Regions from separate parts of the Rhizobium sp. RHZ02 genome, predicted to be linked through region 1. Evidence: predicted binding sites of a transcription regulator. Region 1 holds the regulator's gene; each other region holds the start of a gene.
The links. The regulator LexA, encoded in region 1, represses DNA repair genes until DNA is damaged. The targets are predictions, from matches to a motif close to TGTTCNNNNTGTGTTCNG.
Positions count from the first base shown of each region.

Region 1 (4,664 bases):
CATGCGCAGGAAGTTCGACGCGTAGTCGAGATCGTTCTTCGGGTAAACGAAGGGCTGGCCGATGTGATACTTGTAGGCCATGGCGGCCAGCGTTGGCATCTTGGCGATCATACGCAGGCTTGCGACCATGCGCTGATGCGGATCGGTGATGTCGGTGGAGTCGTGGTAGAACGCCGACAGCGCGCCGACGCAACCGCACATGACAGCCATCGGATGTGCATCGCGGCGGAAGCCCGTGAAGAACCGGCTCATCTGCTCATGCACCATCGTGTGATGCGTCACGCGATAGTCGAAGTCCTTCTTCTGGGCTGCGGTCGGCAGTTCTCCGTAGAGAAGCAGGTAGCAGACTTCGAGGAAGTCGCCGTGCTCGGCGAGCTGCTCGATCGGATAGCCGCGATGCAGCAGTACGCCGGCGTCACCGTCGATATAGGTGATTTTCGATTCACAGGACGCGGTCGAGGTGAAACCAGGATCGTACGTGAAGGAAGCCGTGTTCTTGTACAGGGCGCCGATATCGATGACGTCAGGACCGATGGTGCCGCTCTTGACGGCGAGATCGACTGATTTGTCACCGATTTTCAGTGTTGCGCTTTGTTCCGTCATTATGATCCTCCAAACTGGCGGTTGGCGCCATAAAAGCGCCATAGGGTTAAGCGTCGTCGATGATTGCTATATGATCGCGCGCCTAATGCCAAGTTACCGTGACGCCATTTTGTGCATCGCAGTATCAACTTTTGGGCACTTCTGCGATGACCCCTGCGCATAGCAGAAGCTGATGATTATCCTTAGCTTTTCCGGCTTCCGATTTTCCTTCAGATTTCAATCGATTATTCTTGCTTGGAAGCCCGTTAGCTTTCATTCTGGTTGTACGGGCGGCTGTTTTTGGGCGCAATGCATGCCGGGGTTGAGGCCATTGGAGGTGAGGGAAGCCACACCCGGCGCGGACGCGTTTGGGCGCGCGCCACAGCCTTCTTTTCTCGTGCCACGAGTTCCTGCGGAACCTCCGCTAACTTTCCAGACGCAATCCTTCGTGCCGTGGCCGACACGGATAAGGACTGCGTCGGATCGTTGTACCGTGTGGCTTCGTCTCGCCGTGGCAACGGAGATAGAGCATGCGCGGTTCTTCCTGGTTTCGTCCGTCTTCGCTGGGGCGGGCGCGATCCTCTGGTTCGTGCTTGGAAGTGCCCCCGGCCGAGCTCCGGATGTCGTTTGCGGCGACGCTTGCCCTCGTCGCCGGTTTACGCGATCTGGTCAAGAAGGCCGCCGCACGAACATCCCTTGCTGCAGGTCGCCGCAGTAACGCCCGTCGTTTTCATCATATGCTTCTTTGGTGGCATCCTGCTGACCGCGATGATCGGCGGCTTCTCGACCGCGCTTTTCGCCGTCGAGCACTTCCACCGGCTCAGCGCTTATGGTCTGCCGGCAAATCTCATGGCCATGCCGGTGGTCTCTTTCGTGGTGATGCCGATGGGCATGCTCGCTATGCTGCTGACACCTTTTGGCCTCGACGTCATTCCATGGAAAATTGCCGGTTTCGGGCTCGACATCGTGATCGCCATTGCCCAGATGGTCTCGACCTGGGCGGCAATATCGATATCGGCAGATTGCCGGGTTGGTATTTTCCTGTGGCGGTAGCAGGGTTCCTCTTACTTGCCCTTCTGCGCACCAAGATCCGCTACCTCGGCGCTGGCATTGCGGGGCTGGCAACAGTGCTTGTTGTGGTTGCGCCGAGCGAGCCGCCGCCCGACATGGTCATTGCCGAAGACGGCAATCTCGTCGCGATTGTGAGAGGACAAGTCCTTGCACCGAACCGGCCGCATCCGCCTGACTTCATTTTCGACCAATGGCGAATGGCGCTCGCCGCGGAGCTAGATCAACCAACGTAATTGTTGGAGGGTGTCAACGCTATCAGGCGGCGGGACAGTCAAGGCAGATCGGAGAGGTTATCTGCCGTGGAATTGCGCAATGCCCGCGATGCGTTACGTCAGGCTGCGACGAGCGCTGAGAACCGATTTGTATGCCTGAAAGGCGCCTGGTGCACAGCCACGCACGATAGCGGCTACGTCGTGACGATCGTCGAAAATCCCGCTTACTTCGGCGCTGCCTGCGATACGGCCGATATCGTCGTGACACCCGCTCGCCTCCGCACGACGGGGTGCCGGTCGGGCGCACTTTTGTTCACCGGCGAAACCTTGCGTCGCTTTGGTGCCGCTGAGGTAAGGATCGACGATCAAGGTAGCTCCGTCGTCACGACGGCCTATACGAGGCCCGACCGCCCTTGGATCCGCCATCGGGCGTATAATTGGCGAAGCGGCACCTTTGACGGCGAGCCGCTTGCCTTCAATGATAGCGGCGAATGAGGCCGACAAGCTTGCCCTGGACCTTGACACGGTCAGGCCCGAAAATGCGCGTCTCGTAAGCCGGGTTTGCCGCCTCAAGTGCGATGGAGGCGCCTTTCCGGCGGAAGCGCTTGAGCGTCGCTTCCTCATCATCGACAAGCGCAACAACGATGTCGCCGGCATTGGCGGTGCTGCCGTTGCGGATGATTACCGTGTCGCCATCAAAGATGCCGGCCTCGATCATCGAGTCGCCCTTGACCTCAAGCGCATAGTGCTCGCCTGGGCCAAGCATGTCCGCCGGAACCGTGATGTCATGGGTATTGTTCTGAATTGCCGAAATCGGTACGCCGGCAGCAATCCGTCCCATGACCGGTACAGAGGCAGGACCGCCGTTGTCAGCCTGCGGCGCTGGCTTCGGCGCCACAACTGGCTGTGGTTTGCCGAGGCTGCCTTCGATAACGCTCGGCGAAAAACCGCGGCGGGGCTGCAGGCTCGGGTTATATGCCTCGGGCAGTTTGATGACTTCCAGAGCGCGGGCTCGATTCGGCAGTCGGCGAATGAAGCCCCGTTCCTCCAGCGCGGTAATCAGGCGGTGGATGCCTGACTTCGACGCGAGGTCCAAGGCATCCTTCATTTCATCAAAAGAAGGGGGGACACCGGACTCCTTCATTCGCTCGTGAATGAAGAGAAGAAGCTCCTGTTGCTTGCGCGTCAGCATCGAAGTTGAACCCCAGAGTCGTGAAACAAAGCCAGAACAGACACTATATGTTCCATATGTGTTCCGCAAGTACCTAAATTTTCGTAAATCTTGCCTGCAACTTGCTGAGTTTTTGCGTCTCATTTGACCGAAAGCGTAGAAGGGGGTTGCATTGTCCTGTTGCCCGGCGCACATCTTCGCAAATTCCGGAGAAGTTGCCATGAGCGAAGCACATCCGCTGGACCACATCGTGCTGCCGGTTCCAAATATCAGGCTCTCGCGCGAGCGTCTCGGAAAGCTGGGATTCACCGTCGCGCCCGACGCCCGGCACCCGTTTGGGACCGAGAATGCCTGCATATTCTTCGCCGACGAAACTTATCTGGAGCCTCTCGGGGTCGCCAATGCCGAACTGCATGAAGCTTCGGCGCAGAAAGGCAATGTCTTCACCGCGCGGGACCGTGCCTTTCGATTCCGATGTGGAGACGATGGGCTGTCTGCCGTGGTCTTTGCGACGGCGGATGCCGATCGCGACCATGCCCGGTTTCTGTCCGAAAAGATCAATGGCGGCGAGATGCTGCAGTTCGAGCGGCCGATGAAGATGCCCGATGGCTCGGAGGTGACGGCTGCATTTAAGCTCGCCTTTGCAGTTGACCTGCGCGCTCCAGATTTCTTTTTCTTCACATGCCAACGTGTCAACCCGCTGCCAGCCGACCGGAAAGCCCTGCAAGTGCATGCAAATGGGGTGGTTGGGATCGCAGAGATCGTGCTTGGGGCACCCGACCCCAAGGCGTTTGGACCATTCCTGCGCGCCGCCGCCCACAGCTTGGGAACGACCAATGAGGCCTTCGGTGTGAGTGTGACAACTCCGAATGCCAGAGTGAGTGTTCTCTCCCCGGATGGACTGGACGCCTACTTCGACATCCCTGCGCCTTCCGACGATCGCGGTCTGCGTGGTGTTGCCATCGTTTTCAAAGTAGGCGATCTCGCCGTGACAGAAGCGCAATTGGCTGCTAACGGGATGACCTATACGCGCAAGAACAATCGAATTCTGGTGAAGGCCGCGCCCGGACAGGGCGCTCTCTTCGCCTTCGAGGAGAAACGATGAGCCAGACAAATTCCGAAGTCGTGGTCGGCGAAGGCGCCGGCCGCGTCACCTTTTCGAATTCCGGCAAGCTGTCGCTGATTGCCGGGCCTTGTCAGATGGAGAGCCGCGAGCATGCCTTCATGGTCGCCGGTGTGCTGAAGGAACTCTGCGACAAGCTTGGTCTCGGCCTCGTCTACAAGTCCTCCTTTGACAAGGCGAACCGGACGTCGCTGTCAGCGCAGCGCGGTATCGGCCTCGAAACGGCGCTTGAAGTGTTCGCCGATCTCAAGAGGGAATACGGCTTTCCTGTCCTGACCGACATTCATACCGAAGAGCAGTGTGCCGAGGTGTCCACCGTCGTCGACATCCTGCAGATCCCAGCTTTCCTCAGCCGTCAGACCGACCTGCTCGTTGCCGCCGCCAAGACCGGCCGCGTCATCAACGTCAAGAAGGGGCAGTTCCTCGCGCCCTGGGACATGAAGAACGTCCTCAACAAGCTGAATTCGAGCGGAAATCCGAACATCTTGCTTTGCGAACGCGGTGC
Region 1 is NZ_JACUZX010000030.1:48,706-53,369, reverse strand. Features, by position in the region: gene gltA (citrate synthase) at 1-603, opposite strand, end outside; gene IB244_RS27560 (ComEC/Rec2 family competence protein) at 1,279-1,635, shown strand; gene IB244_RS27555 (hypothetical protein) at 1,626-1,886, shown strand; gene IB244_RS27550 (hypothetical protein) at 1,953-2,360, shown strand; gene lexA (transcriptional repressor LexA) at 2,341-3,057, opposite strand; gene IB244_RS27540 (VOC family protein) at 3,257-4,141, shown strand; gene kdsA (3-deoxy-8-phosphooctulonate synthase) at 4,138-4,664, shown strand, end outside.

Region 2 (4,664 bases), on a different contig from region 1:
GGCTTCGCAGCGTCCGCCCTTGACGTTGAACGAGAAGCGTCCCGGTTGGTAGCCGCGCGCCTTCGCTTCCGGCAGACCGGCAAACCAATCACGGATCGGGGTAAACGCGCCCGTGTAGGTCGCTGGGTTGGAACGCGGCGTGCGGCCGATCGGCGACTGGTCGATATCGATGACCTTGTCGATGTGTTCGAAGCCGTCGATGCGATCGTGATCAGCCGGGATTTCGCGGGCGCCCATGATGCGCCGGGCAGCCGATTTATACAGCGTCTCGATCAGGAACGTGGACTTACCGCCCCCTGATACGCCAGTGACCGCCGTAAAGACGCCGAGCGGGATGGAGGCGGTGACATTCTTCAGATTGTTGCCGCGGGCGCCGACGACCTTGATTTCCTTGCCCTTCTTGGGCTTACGGCGCTCGTCGGGAACCGGAACGCCGAGTTCACCGGACAGATATTTGCCGGTCAGCGACTTAGGGTTCGCCATGATCTCCTGTGGCGTGCCATGGGCAATCACCTGGCCACCATGGATGCCGGCGGCGGGACCGATGTCGACGACATCGTCGGCGGTCAAGATCGCGTCCTCGTCATGCTCGACCACGATCACGGTGTTGCCGATATCGCGAAGGTGCTTCAGCGTATCAAGCAGCCGGGCGTTGTCGCGCTGATGCAAACCGATCGATGGCTCGTCGAGGACATACAATACGCCGGTCAAGCCGGAACCGATCTGCGACGCCAACCGGATGCGCTGGCTCTCGCCGCCCGACAAGGTGCCGGAGTTTCGCGACAGGCTGAGATAATCCAGGCCCACGTCATTGAGGAAGCGCAGGCGGTCGCGGATCTCCTTGAGAATGCGAACGGCAATCTCGTTCTGCTTGGCGCTCAGCGACTGCGGCAGGACCTCGAACCAGTCTCGGGCGACGCGGATCGACATGTCGGTCACCTGGCCGATATGCAGCGTATTGATCTTGACGGCAAGCGCCTCCGGCTTCAGGCGGAAACCGCCACAAGACGGGCAGGGGGCTGCCGACATATAGCGCTCAATTTCCTCTCGCGCCCAGGCGGAATCCGTCTCCTTCCAGCGACGCTCGAGATTGGTGATGATGCCCTCGAAATTCTTGTGCGTGGTATAGGACCGCGCGCCATCGGCATAGTGGAACTCGATCTTTTCGTCGGTACCATTCAAGATGACATCCTTCGCCTGGTCCGAAAGATCGTTCCAACGGGCGCCGAGCTTGAAGCCATAGTGCTTACCGAGAGCTTCGAGCGTCTGATTGTAATAGGGAGAGGTCGACTTCGCCCACGGCGCAATGGCGCCATCGCGCAGCGTGCGCTCGGGCTCCGGCACGATCAGGTTGGCGTCGATCTTCTGCTGCGCTCCGAGACCGTCGCAGGTCGGGCAGGCGCCGGCTGGATTGTTGAAGGAAAAAAGCCGCGGCTCGATCTCGGGAATGGTGAAGCCCGATACCGGGCAGGCGAACTTCTCGGAGAAGAGAACGCGTTCATGCGTTTCGTTAAGCGACTTGTTGGCGGAGCCGCCGGCGGCAGTTTCTTCCGGCGGCAGCGGCTTGTCGGCGAATTCCGCAACGGCGAGGCCATCGGCGAGCTTGAGCGAAGTCTCGAAGCTGTCGGCAAGGCGCGACGCCATATCCGGCCGCACCACAATACGGTCGACCACGACGTCGATATCGTGCTTGTACTTCTTGTCCAGGGCTGGCACGTCGGCGATCTCGTAGAATTGGCCGTCGACCTTGACGCGCTGGAAACCCTTTTTCATCAGGTCTGCCAGTTCCTTCTTGTACTCCCCCTTACGCCCGCGCACGAGCGGGGCGAGAATATAGAGACGCGTGCCTTCTCCGAATTCCAGCACGCGATCGACCATCTGGCTGACCGTCTGGCTCTCGATCGGCAGCCCGGTCGAGGGCGAATAGGGTACGCCGACGCGGGCAAAGAGCAGGCGCATGTAGTCATAGATCTCGGTCACCGTACCGACCGTCGAGCGTGGGTTGCGCGAGGTCGTCTTTTGCTCGATCGAAATCGCTGGCGACAGGCCGTCGATCTGATCGACGTCAGGCTTCTGCATCATTTCAAGGAACTGGCGCGCATAGGCCGAAAGGCTTTCGACATAGCGTCGCTGTCCTTCGGCATAGATCGTGTCAAACGCAAGCGACGACTTGCCGGATCCCGAAAGGCCGGTCATGACGATGAGTTTGTTTCGCGGCAGATCGAGATCGATGCCCTTCAAATTGTGCTCGCGCGCGCCGCGGATGGAAATCGTCTTCAGTTCGCTCATCGTCTTCTGCTTCTGTGCTGGAACAAGCCCCTTATTTAGTGATGCCGGCTGGCGAGTCGAGGCTGAATGTCCGTCTGCTGCAAGGTTTTCGATTCGGTTGACAGGATCATAGGGATAAACTAGAACAAATAAAGAACAAAATTCCTTGTGGATGAACCGGCGATGGACACCCATCGCCGGCGCTCTATGGTTTAAGGTGCACCGATTGTTTCAAGCGCCGCCGGGCAGGGCGGCAGGTAAGGTGAAAGTATGGCTGGCAGCGTAAACAAGGTAATTCTGATCGGGAACGTGGGCGCTGACCCCGAAATCCGGCGGACCCAGGATGGCCGGCCGATCGCCAACCTTCGCATCGCGACGTCCGAGACCTGGCGTGATCGCACCTCCGGCGAACGCCGCGAAAAGACGGAATGGCATACGGTCGTAGTCTTCAACGAAGGCCTCTGCAAGGTCGTCGAGCAGTATGTGAAGAAGGGCGCCAAGCTCTACATCGAAGGCGCGCTGCAGACGCGTAAGTGGCAAGACCAGAACGGCCAGGACCGCTATTCGACGGAAGTCGTTCTGCAGGGCTTCGGCTCGACGCTGACGATGCTGGACGGTCGCGGCGAGGGTGGCGGCGCAAGCTCCGGCTTCGGCGGTGGTCGCGGCAGTAATGCCGGCGGCAACGATTTCGGTGGCGGCGGTGGCTACGGCGACGATTACGGCGCGCCGTCGCAATCATCTGGCCGCAGCAGCGGTGGCGGCGGCGGTGGAAACTTCTCGCGCGATCTCGACGACGATATCCCGTTCTGATCGCAGAGTATTCGTGGCATAAGTTGGACGGCGCGCCGCAAGGTGCGCCGTCTGCTTTTCAATCTCCGGGATTGGACGTCCCCCGAGCTTGCCGCGATGGAAGCCGTGCAGGTAACCGGCTTTTTGACCTAGCCGGCTGGCGTCGTGATGAGGGTAGATCTCAAACCGTCGACGACGAACTGCGTGGCAAGCGCCGCCAGGATGACACCGAGAAGGCGTGTCAGAATTGCGCGCCCCGTTACGCCGAGGAAGCGATCAAGTCTTTCGGCGATGAGCAGCGAGAGAAACAGCAGCAGCAGGCTCAATGCGATGACAATGATCAATTGCGCCCGCTCGAGCGAAGCCTGCATCGATCCGGCAATTAGGATCGTCGCCGAAATGGCACCGGGACCGGCGATCAGAGGGATCGCCAACGGAAAGACCGAGATATTATGGATATGATCGACGGTGATTGCGGCTGTGCTCGTCTTCTCCTTACGGTCCTGCCGCTTCTCGAATACCATTTCAAAGGCGATCCAGAACAACAGAAGACCACCGGCAATGCGGAAGGCGCCGATCGAGATTCCGAGCACCCCGAGCACGCTGGCCCCGAACAGGGCGAAAGCGGCAAGAATGACAAAGGCGATGATCGAGCCGCGCAGTGCCACCTGTTTTCGCTGGCTGCGGCTCATGCCGGTCGTGAGCCCGAGAAAGAGTGGAGCAAGACCAGGCGGGTCGATCGTGACAAGCAGCGTCGTGAAGGCGTTGATCAGTTGGTCGACGCTTGCCATTGTCTCTCCGTGAGCCCATATAAACACTTGGTTTTTGCGCGATTGTGATGCGGAGAGACCATTTTGGCAAATGGTGTTATTAGGGCGGTGCAAATAACCGTCCCAGAGGCTCCCATTGCCCTCATAAGACCGCAAAAGTCTGTTCAAAACCCGTGCCAAAATTAGCGTAGGAACAGGCTTTCCGCTATAAATCTTCAAGTGATTCTAGAAGAGATCGTGATCTGTTTTGACTGAGCAAACACCCCCCGGCGGCGGGAAGCTCCCGCCAGGCATCGAGCCCATCTCCATCATGGAGGAAATGCAGCGGTCGTATCTCGATTACGCCATGAGCGTTATCGTCAGCCGCGCCCTGCCTGATGTCCGCGACGGCCTGAAGCCCGTGCACCGGCGCATCCTTTACGGCATGTCCGAACTCGGCATCGACTGGAACAAGAAATACGTCAAATGCGCCCGCGTTACCGGGGATGTGATGGGTAAATACCATCCGCACGGCAACGCAGCGATCTACGACGCGCTAGCGCGTATGGCGCAGGACTGGTCGCTCCGCCTTCCGCTGATCGACGGCCAGGGCAACTTCGGCTCCGTCGACGGCGATCCGCCGGCGGCCGAACGCTACACAGAGTGCCGCCTGCAAAAGGCCGCGCATTCGCTGCTCGACGATCTCGACAAGGAAACGGTCGACTTCCGCGATAACTATGACGGCACGCTGTCCGAGCCCGTCGTTGTTCCCGCAAAGTTCCCGAACCTCCTAGTGAACGGGGCAGGCGGCATCGCCGTGGGTATGGCGACGAATATTCCGCCGCACAATCTGTCCGA
Region 2 is NZ_JACUZX010000018.1:52,772-57,435, reverse strand. Features, by position in the region: gene uvrA (excinuclease ABC subunit UvrA) at 1-2,289, opposite strand, end outside; gene IB244_RS21995 (single-stranded DNA-binding protein) at 2,539-3,078, shown strand; gene IB244_RS21990 (MarC family protein) at 3,207-3,848, opposite strand; gene gyrA (DNA gyrase subunit A) at 4,075-4,664, shown strand, end outside.
Region 2: uvrA (excinuclease ABC subunit UvrA) is a predicted target of LexA. The motif match lies at 2,410-2,427, and genes of this name have one in related genera.

Region 3 (4,664 bases), on a different contig from region 1:
GCGGCGATCGGTGTCGTCGGAACGATAGCCGGTGTCCTGCTTGGTGTCGTTGTCTGTATCAATATCGAGAAAATCCGCGAGTTCTTTTCTTGGGTTTCCGGCACGGTGCTGTTCGACCCGCAACTCTACTTCCTCAGCCAGCTGCCTGCGGAAATGAGTATGAGAGAGACGCTTTCAGTTGTGATCATGGCGCTGACCCTGTCCTTCCTCGCCACCATCTTCCCGGCATGGCGAGCCTCCAAGCTCGATCCCGTGCAGGCCCTGCGCTACGAATAAGGAATGCTCTCTTCATGAAGCGGAATACCGTTCTCAAGCTTTCCGGTGTCGAGCGCCACTATGGTCAGGGCGAGACGCTGCTCTCGATCCTCAAGGGTGCGGACTTCACGCTGAACAGCGGCGAAATCGTCGCCCTCGTCGCGCCGTCAGGCACAGGCAAGTCGACGCTTCTACATATTGCCGGCCTGCTTGAGCACCCCGATGGCGGCGAGGTGATCATCAACGGAAAGGCCTGCGATGGTTTGCCGGACGATAAGCGCACCGCGATTCGCCGCAGCGAAATCGGCTTCGTCTATCAATTCCACCACCTGCTGCCGGAATTTTCTGCGATCGAGAATATCATGATGCCGCAGATGATCGCAGGGCTGCCGCGTAAGGAAGCGAAGGAGCGAGCCGGCCAGCTGCTCGATTATATGCGCATAGGCCATCGCGGCGCGCATCGCCCCGGAGAGCTTTCCGGTGGCGAGCAGCAGCGTGTGGCGATTGCGCGTGCCGTCGCGAATGCGCCAAGCCTGCTGCTGGCGGACGAGCCGACTGGCAACCTTGATCCTGAAACGGCAAGCTATGTCTTTGACGCGCTTGAAGCGCTGGTGCGTCAATCAGGCCTGGCGGCGCTGATCGCGACCCACAATCACGAACTCGCCGGGCGCATGGACCGCCGCGTGACTATCGCCGACGGCAAGGTCGTGGATTTCTGATTAGGGGTGGATGAGACCGCCACGGTAGTCCAATTCGTAGGCTCTGCGCTCGTTCACGACGATCACTTCGCGACCGCTGAAATGGCTGCAGTCCCCTATGCTTTGATCGGCATAGTAACCGAAGGCGTGCTCGAACTCCATGCCGCCGAGGAAGCGCCGATATTCGGCATACATTTTTGACAGTGCAGCCTTGATCACCGTTCCCGCCCGTTCTCCGTCGATCAGCGAATGCTCGACGATGCGTCCGAAGTAGTTCATCGCCCAGACCGGTTCGCTCTCCAGCCAGACCACTTCTTGCCCGGCGAAATCTGCGCCGCCGAAATAGCTGTCGAGATAGCGCCAGGCGCCGCGCTGATATCCGATGTCGCGCGATCCTGTCCGGCAGGCGGGCACAGGGCTTCCGCCACCGACATAGGTATTCGCCTTCGCCTCGACGATGAAACTGTTCAATGCGACAATATCCATGGCGTTCCCTCCGCTCGACAGCGTCTCAACAACGCTATTAAATGTAAAGAACAAAATAAGAACAAGCCTCACGGTCCGCAGATCGTTTGTCCAGTGTCGTCGTTCCACTCAGCGATCGGGAGGACACGTGGCTCGGCTTTGACATCCTTGCCATCCTTCTGCAGCTTGCCGGTCAGTGCATTGTAGTCGCAGGAGCCGGCGGCATTGGGGTCGAGCGTGTCGTAGTGGTTGTAGGTATAGCCGGCAACGACGAACTGCTTGTTCCGATAGGCCACCGTCAGCGTCTGGTCCCAGCGATCGCGCCCGATCGCGCTGTTCTGTGAGTGTACGGCGATGGAGGATTTGCCGACGGCCTTCAACGACGGTTCCTGTCCGAAGACGCCGTCCGCATTGGTGCTGCCCCAGATCTTGTTTGGTGCGGCCAGCGAAAGCCGCAGAAGTTCGTGGTCGCTGTCACGAAGATAGAGGTAGATGCCGATTTGATCATAGTTGGCGCCCTCCTCGGGAGCAACCAGCAGCGCGAGGTCCGCACGCCCATCGCCATCCCAATCCCCCGTCGCCGCGTCGACGATCCGCGTGGGATCGATTTGCTCGGCTCGAGCGGTAAACGCCGCCGATAGAGCCAATCCAGCAATTAATACAAACTTAAACATGCTTTTCTCCCATCGCCATGCGGTCAGCAAAACGGAAAAGAATCCTGTTGACAATAGAACAATAGCGGAACAAATTGAAAACATAAGAGAACAGGAGAGCCAAATGACTGACTTGATCCGTGATATCGCAGCATTCACCTCCATCGCAATGTTCGTTGCCAGCTTCTCGCTTATCTGCATGGCAATGTAAGAATTCCGGGGACCGCATGGCTGCCATGCGGTCCGAGCGCAGCCCTTGTCTGGACATCAACCCCTCAATGCTGAGAATAGACCTGATTGATTCAGGTGATCGGAAGGCATGTCATGGCGGGTGCGGAGAAAGACGCGGAAGGCGGTTTCATCGGTGGTACGCCGGGCTTCGTTCACCTTCGGGTCCACTCGGCCTATTCGCTCCTTGAAGGTGCGCTGCCGCTTAAGAAGATCCTCTACAAGGCGTCGGGCGACAGCCAGCCGGCCATAGCGATCACCGACACCAACAACCTGTTCGTCGCCCTCGAATTCTCACAGAAGGCGATGGACGAGGGCCTTCAGCCGATCATCGGCTGCCAGGTCTCGATCGACATGGAGGATGGACTGGAGACGGAACGGCGCGGCGGCCAGCAGGCGCTCGCCAAGCTGCCGTCGCTGGTGCTCCTTGCGGCCACCGACGCCGGCTACGAGCGGCTGGTGGACCTTGTCAGCCGCGCCTATCTCGGCGGCGAGGGCAACGGTCAATCGATCCACATTCGTGCCTCCTGGCTCGACGAGATCGGCACCGACGGCCTGATCGCTTTGACCGGCGCCCTGACGGGGCCGGTCGACGTGGCGCTGAAGGATGGGCATGCCGCCCAGGCGGAAGCACGCCTCCTGCTGCTGAAGCGCCATTTCGGTAACCGGCTCTATGTTGAGTTGCAGCGGCACGGCACTTACGACAAGCGTCATGAGCAGAAGCTCGTCGGCCTTGCCTATGAGCACGACCTGCCGTTGGTCGCCACCAACGAAGCCTTTTTCCCGACCCGTGACGACTATGATGCGCATGACGCCCTGATGGCCGTCGCCCACAACGCCATCGTTTCGGATGATACCCGGTTTCGCCTGACGCCTGATCACTACCTGAAAAGCCGCGCCGAAATGGCGAAGCTGTTTGCGGATCTGCCGGAGGCGCTGGAAAACACCATCGAGATCGCGCGGCGCTGCTCGTTCATCCTGAAGACGCGCAAGCCGATCCTGCCGCGTTTCACCGGCGCCACCGCCGATCCCGAGGAGGCGGAACGCGAAGAGGCACTCGAACTGCGCCGGCAGGCGGAGGAGGGGCTGGATAAGCGCCTTGCCACTCTCGGCATGTCGCCCGGCTATGAGGAGAAGGATTACCGCGAGCGCCTGGAATTCGAGCTGAGCGTCATCGAGCGCATGAAATTCCCGGGTTACTTCCTCATCGTTTCGGACTTTATCAAATGGGCAAAACAGCATGACATCCCCGTCGGCCCGGGCCGCGGCTCCGGTGCAGGCTCTCTCGTTGCCTACGCGCTGACGATCACTGACGTTGATCCCTTGCGCTTCTCGCTGCTCTTCGAACGCTTCCTCAACCCGGAACGCGTCTCGATGCCCGACTTCGATATCGACTTCTGCCAGGACCGCCGCGAAGAGGTGATCCGTTATGTGCAGCGCAAGTACGGCCGCGAACAGGTCGCGCAGATCATCACCTTCGGTTCGCTGCAGGCCCGCGCGGCGCTGCGCGACGTCGGCCGTGTGCTGGAGATGCCCTACGGTCAGGTCGACAAGATCTGTAAGCTGGTGCCGAACAATCCGGCCAACCCGACGCCGCTGTCGAAGGCGATCGAGGAAGAGCCGAAGCTGCAGGAGGAGGCCGACAAGGAGCCGGTCGTCGCCCGCCTGCTCGATATCGCCCAGAAGATTGAAGGTCTCTACCGCCACGCATCGACCCACGCTGCCGGTATCGTCATCGGCGACCGCCCGCTGTCGAAGCTGGTGCCGATGTACCGCGATCCGCGTTCCGACATGCCTGTCACCCAGTTCAACATGAAGTGGGTCGAGCAGGCCGGCCTCGTCAAGTTCGACTTCCTCGGGCTGAAGACGCTGACCACGTTGAAGGTCGCCGTCGATTTCGTCGCCAAGCGTGGCATCAAGGTCGATCTTGCCTCGATCCCGCTGGACGATAAGCTGACCTACGAGATGCTCTCGCGCGGCGAAACGGTTGGCGTGTTCCAGGTTGAAAGTGCGGGCATGCGCAAGGCGCTGATCGGCATGAAGCCGGACTGCATCGAGGACATCATCGCACTCGTGGCGCTTTATCGCCCAGGCCCGATGGAAAACATCCCGGTCTACAATGCCCGCAAGCACGGCGAGGAAGAGATCGAGTCGATCCATCCGACGATCGACTACCTGCTGAAGGAAACGCAGGGGGTTATCGTCTACCAGGAGCAGGTGATGCAGATCGCCCAGGTCCTGTCGGGCTACTCGCTCGGTGAAGCCGACCTTCTGCGTCGCGCCATGGGTAAGAAGATCAAGGCGGAGATGGACCAGCAGCGCGAGCGCTTCGTCGATGGCGCCGTCAAGAACGGCGTGAAGAAGC
Region 3 is NZ_JACUZX010000010.1:80,720-85,383, forward strand. Features, by position in the region: gene IB244_RS16750 (lipoprotein-releasing ABC transporter permease subunit) at 1-276, shown strand, start outside; gene IB244_RS16755 (ABC transporter ATP-binding protein) at 291-974, shown strand; gene IB244_RS16760 (DUF5680 domain-containing protein) at 975-1,439, opposite strand; gene IB244_RS16765 (hypothetical protein) at 1,508-2,092, opposite strand; gene dnaE (DNA polymerase III subunit alpha) at 2,396-4,664, shown strand, end outside.
Region 3: dnaE (DNA polymerase III subunit alpha) is a predicted target of LexA. The motif match lies at 2,158-2,175, and genes of this name have one in related genera.

Region 4 (4,664 bases), on a different contig from region 1:
AACCCCGAACGGATCGCGAAGCTGGCCATACCGATCGCCCCAGAACATCAGCTGAACGGGCATGATCACCTCTACGCCAGCCTGAACCGCGCGCTCCCACCAGAAATCGATATCGTCGATAACAAGCTGGAGACTGAAGCCCTGGTGCTTTTCGAAGGGATGACCATGCTCGGGGTAGGCATCGCAGAGCATCAGCGAGCTTCCGTTGACGTAGAGGTGAACATGCATCGTCCGCCCGTTTTCGTCAGGAGGAACGACAAAAGCCTCCTCGGCGCCGAACGCACGCTTGTAGAATTCCGCCGCCTTCAAAGCACCGTCGACGGTGACATAAGGCAACAAGCCATTCTTCACCGGCGGCATTTTCGTTGCGCCGGTTTCCGTTGCGGTATCCATTCTGTCCTCCATTGTTTGATTTGGTTTGGGCAAAAGCCCTGGCCTTTCAAAGACGCGGGAAGATCAGCCGAGCCGACAGCGATGTCGAAATTTTTCTGGAAACGACCCGACGGTCAGAGGTCGATGATCGTGCCGCGCCCGTCATTCCAGATACGCATGCTCTCGCCGGAATGTGACTTCGTTCTGGCGGTGGCGCGAACGGGGGCCGGTTTCATCTTCAGCGAAAGCGCGCGGCCAACCATGAGCACCGTCAGGATACCGCCAACTGCGAGCGTCACAGAAAATGTGAGGAGCGCCAACGCAATGAAGGCTGTGATGCCTGCGAGCAGGAGGAAGACGGAACGAATGCTTTGCATGGTTTAGACCTTTCTTCGGAAAGGAATGTGGTCCTTCATTTCTTTCTCTGCAAGGTGAGCATGGCTTTTTGTTGTCTTGCCACCCATCACAAAGCTTGGCACAGATTTGTGATGACCCGCAACTCTCCGACTCGTTCCTTGAATCTCCGCCGTTCGGTGCTAAGCGTTCCGGCCATCAATGCACGCGCCTTGGAAAAGACCCATGCGCTCGATTGCGACGCCGTGATCTTCGATCTCGAGGACTCGGTGGCGCCGGAGCGAAAGGCGGAAGCCCGCGACAATCTGAAAGCCTTTTTTTCGGGCCCTCCTCTGGTGAACAAGGAGCGGATCATCCGCATCAATGCGCTGGCTTCCACATTCGGCAATGCCGACATGGAGCTGGTCTTGGCATTGGAACCGGATGCCGTGCTTCTGCCGAAAGTGGCCGAGCCTCAGGATGTGATGTCCATCAGCGACCGGCTTGCCGATGCCGATGCGCCGGAAAGCCTCCGCATCTGGGCGATGATCGAAACGCCCCGCGGCATTCTGAACGCGGCGGCGATCGCCGAAGCCGGACGCACGCCGGGCTCAAGACTCGATTGTTTCGTCGTTGGCCTCAACGACCTGCGCAAAGAGACCGGTGTCTTGCCGCAGCCCGGCCGCACCTATCTCGTGCCCTGGCTGATGCAGGTGGTACTTGCCGTGCGTGCCTATGGCCTCGACGCGATCGACAGTGTCTTCAATGATTTCAAGGACGCAGATGCCTTCGACGCCGAATGCGCGCATGCCCGGGCCATGGGCTTCGACGGCAAGATGCTGATCCATCCTGCTCAGATCGAAGCGTCAAACCGGCATTTCGGCCCGGACAATGCGGCAATTGCCGAGGCGGAGGCAATCATCGCCGCCTTTGCCGACCCGGCTGCCGAAGGTCTGAACGTCATCAATGTCAACGGACGGATGATCGAGCGGCTGCATCTTGTCCAGGCGGAAAGTCTGGTTCATAAAGCCCGCCTGATTACTGAGCGCCAAACGGCGAAGTGAAAGACGACTCTAGATGAAGCTTTATCGCCTTCTGACCGGCCAGGATGATGCCGCTTTCTGTCATCGCGTAACCGACGCCCTCAACAAGGGCTGGTCGCTGAACGGCTCGCCGTCGCTGACCTTCAACACCCAGACCGGCCAGGTGATGTGCGCTCAGGCGATCGTCAAGGAAGTCGAAGGCAAGGACTACCACCCGGACATGAAGCTATCCGAACAGTAAGCGAAGGCTTAGCGTTCGGCCGCCTCTTCGGCACTTGCCTCGATCCGTTCCATGTCGTCGTCGCTGAGACCGAAATGGTGGCCGATCTCGTGGATGAGGACGTGGGTGATGATATCGCCCAGCGTCTCGTCGTTCTCGGCCCAGTAGTCGAGGATCGGCCGCCTGTAGAGGCGGACACGGTTCGGCAGTTCGCCGGTTTCCATCGTGAAACGCTCCGAGATGCCCCGGCCTTCAAAGAGGCCGAGAAGGTCGAATGGCGTTTCCAGCGCCATGTCCTCGAACACGTCGTCGTCAGGGAAATCCTCGATCTCGATGGTCAGATTGGTGGTCAGCGAGCGGAATTCTTCCGGCAGGTGGCTATATGCCTCCATCGCCAACGACTCGAAGGTACTGATCGTCGGCGCGTGGCGATCCCGCCAATCCTCGCTCTGGTCTATGCGGGCCATTAATATTCCTTCCTTTGCCGCCCATATAGAACCTTTGCGCACGATTTTCGAGAGCGGAATCAAAGGCAGGAATAAATTCACATCAAATGCCTGTTGACTCTTTCGCCCGCCTCTGGAATCCATAAGAACATAACAGGAACATCTGAGACTTGGAGAACGTCATGGCACAGTCGGCCGTGACGCGCGAGCGGCTTTTTGCGCTCCGCGAAACCATTGCAAAGCTTGAAGGGAAGCCCGCGCCGGCCTTGGCGGCCGCGCAAAGCGAAGCCTTGGCCGACAAAGGCCTCGCCGCCAAGAACGACAGCGGCCCGCGTCTTCCTCTTGGAATACCCGCACTCGACGAGGCGATCGATGGCGGCTTGCCGCTCGACGGGATCACCGAGGCTCGCACCGACCTCTTGCGGGAGGCCGGTGCCGGCAGCGGCTTTGTGCTGGCGCTTGCCGCCATGCTGCAGCGTCAAGTCGAGGAGAGCCACAGTGCGCCGCTACCGATCCTGTGGATCGCGGACATGGTTTCCACGATGGAAGCAGGCGTCCCCTACGCCGTAGGGTTACGAGATTTCGGTCTGAAACCGGACCAGTTCTTCTATGCCAGTCCGCGCAAGCTTGAAGACGCTCTCTGGCTTGCGGAATCTGCAGTCGAAAGCGGCGTTTTTCCTGCGACGGTTCTGGAGATCCGCGGCAACCCAAAGCCCTTCGGCCTGACGGAGAGCCGTCGTTTGAGCTTGCGGGCGAAAGCATCGAAACGCCCGCTTTTCCTGTTGCGGCAGGCTGGAGAGGAAGAAGCCAGCAGCGCTTATTTCCGCTTCCTTGCAGCACCCGCGCCGGCACAGGCGCGCCCCTTGCCGGATGGCACGATGCTGGGCGGTAGCATCGGCAATCCGGTTTTTCATCTCACCCTGGAGAAGAGCCGCAACCCGGCTCCCCTCTCCTTTCTACTGGAGTGGAACCCCCATGACCGCCGTTTTTTCGCCGTCTCCCAATCAGCCAACCCTCGCCTTCCAGACGAACGCGCAACGCATTCTGGCACTCCACTTTCCGCACCTTCCAACCGACCGGATCGCAAGAAAGAAATGGGGGCTCTCCTGGCGTTCGCACGGACGTCCTGAAGCCGCACCGATCGTCTGTTCCAGCCGCCTCAACAATACGATGCGGCTGACGGCACTGGACGAGGCTGCCGAAACACTCAATCTCCGAAAGCATATGGGTGTCGCCGAAGCCCGCGCCATCTACCCCACGCTTGATGTGATCGAGGACGACCCAGCCGCCAACCGGCGCTTCCTGGAAGCGATCGCCGACTGGTGCGATCGCTATACCCCGCTTGTTGCTCTCGACGGCGTCGATGGCTTGTTCCTTGACATTACCGGGTGCGCCCATCTGTTTGGCGGTGAGACGCCCCTTCTCAAGGATATTCTCGCACGGCTCTTCCAGATGGGAATTGACGCCCGCGGCGCCATCTCTTCCTCGCCTGGATTGTCCTGGGCCATCAGCCGTTTTGGCCAAGGCGGCATCATCGAGCATGGGGAGGCAGAACAGGCGTTGGCTCCCCTGCCCGTCGCGGCCCTGCGTCTCGAGGACGAAACCATAGGGGGCCTGGACAAGATGGGCCTCAAATATGTCGGCGATTTGCTGACCGCGCCCCGCGCCCCCCTCGCCCGCCGCTTTGGGGGAGCTGTGCTCTTGAGGCTCGATCAGGCGCTTGGGACCGATGAAGAGCCGGTCTCTCCACGCCTGCCGGTCGCAAGCCTCTCGGTCGAACGTCGCCTGATTGAGCCGATCGGAGCCGAAGACGATATCCTCGCACTCACGGGTCAGGTTGCCGTCTCCCTGAAGCCCTCGCTGGAAGCCCGCGGTGTCGGCGGCCGTATCTTCGAGTTGGTCCTGTTCCGTGTCGACGGCAAGGTTTTTCGCATTTCTGCCGGGACCGCGCAGCCCTTGCGGGAGCCCAAGCGCATTGCCGCCCTCTTTGCCGAACGCCTGCAGGCAATTCACGACGATTTCGATGCGGGTTACGGATTCGAGATCCTTCGTCTCAACGTACTCCTGCACGAAGATTTCGTGACGTCACAGGGAGACTTCGAACACCGCCAGCAGAAGGACGCGTCTCTTGCTGCCTTCGTGGATCGGGTTTCAGCTCGCCTCGGAGAAGACTGCCTGCAAACCTTCCAATTGCGGGAGAGCCACATACCGGAAAGAGCCTACACTACAGTGCCGGCAATCGAACATCTG
Region 4 is NZ_JACUZX010000002.1:178,134-182,797, reverse strand. Features, by position in the region: gene IB244_RS03715 (VOC family protein) at 1-393, opposite strand, end outside; gene IB244_RS03710 (hypothetical protein) at 507-749, opposite strand; gene IB244_RS03705 (HpcH/HpaI aldolase/citrate lyase family protein) at 861-1,769, shown strand; gene IB244_RS03700 (DUF1737 domain-containing protein) at 1,783-1,989, shown strand; gene IB244_RS03695 (metallopeptidase family protein) at 1,998-2,435, opposite strand; gene IB244_RS31990 (ImuA family protein) at 2,597-3,544, shown strand; gene IB244_RS03690 (DNA polymerase Y family protein) at 3,456-4,664, shown strand, end outside.
Region 4: IB244_RS31990 (ImuA family protein) is a predicted target of LexA. The motif match lies at 2,559-2,576, and genes of this name have one in related genera.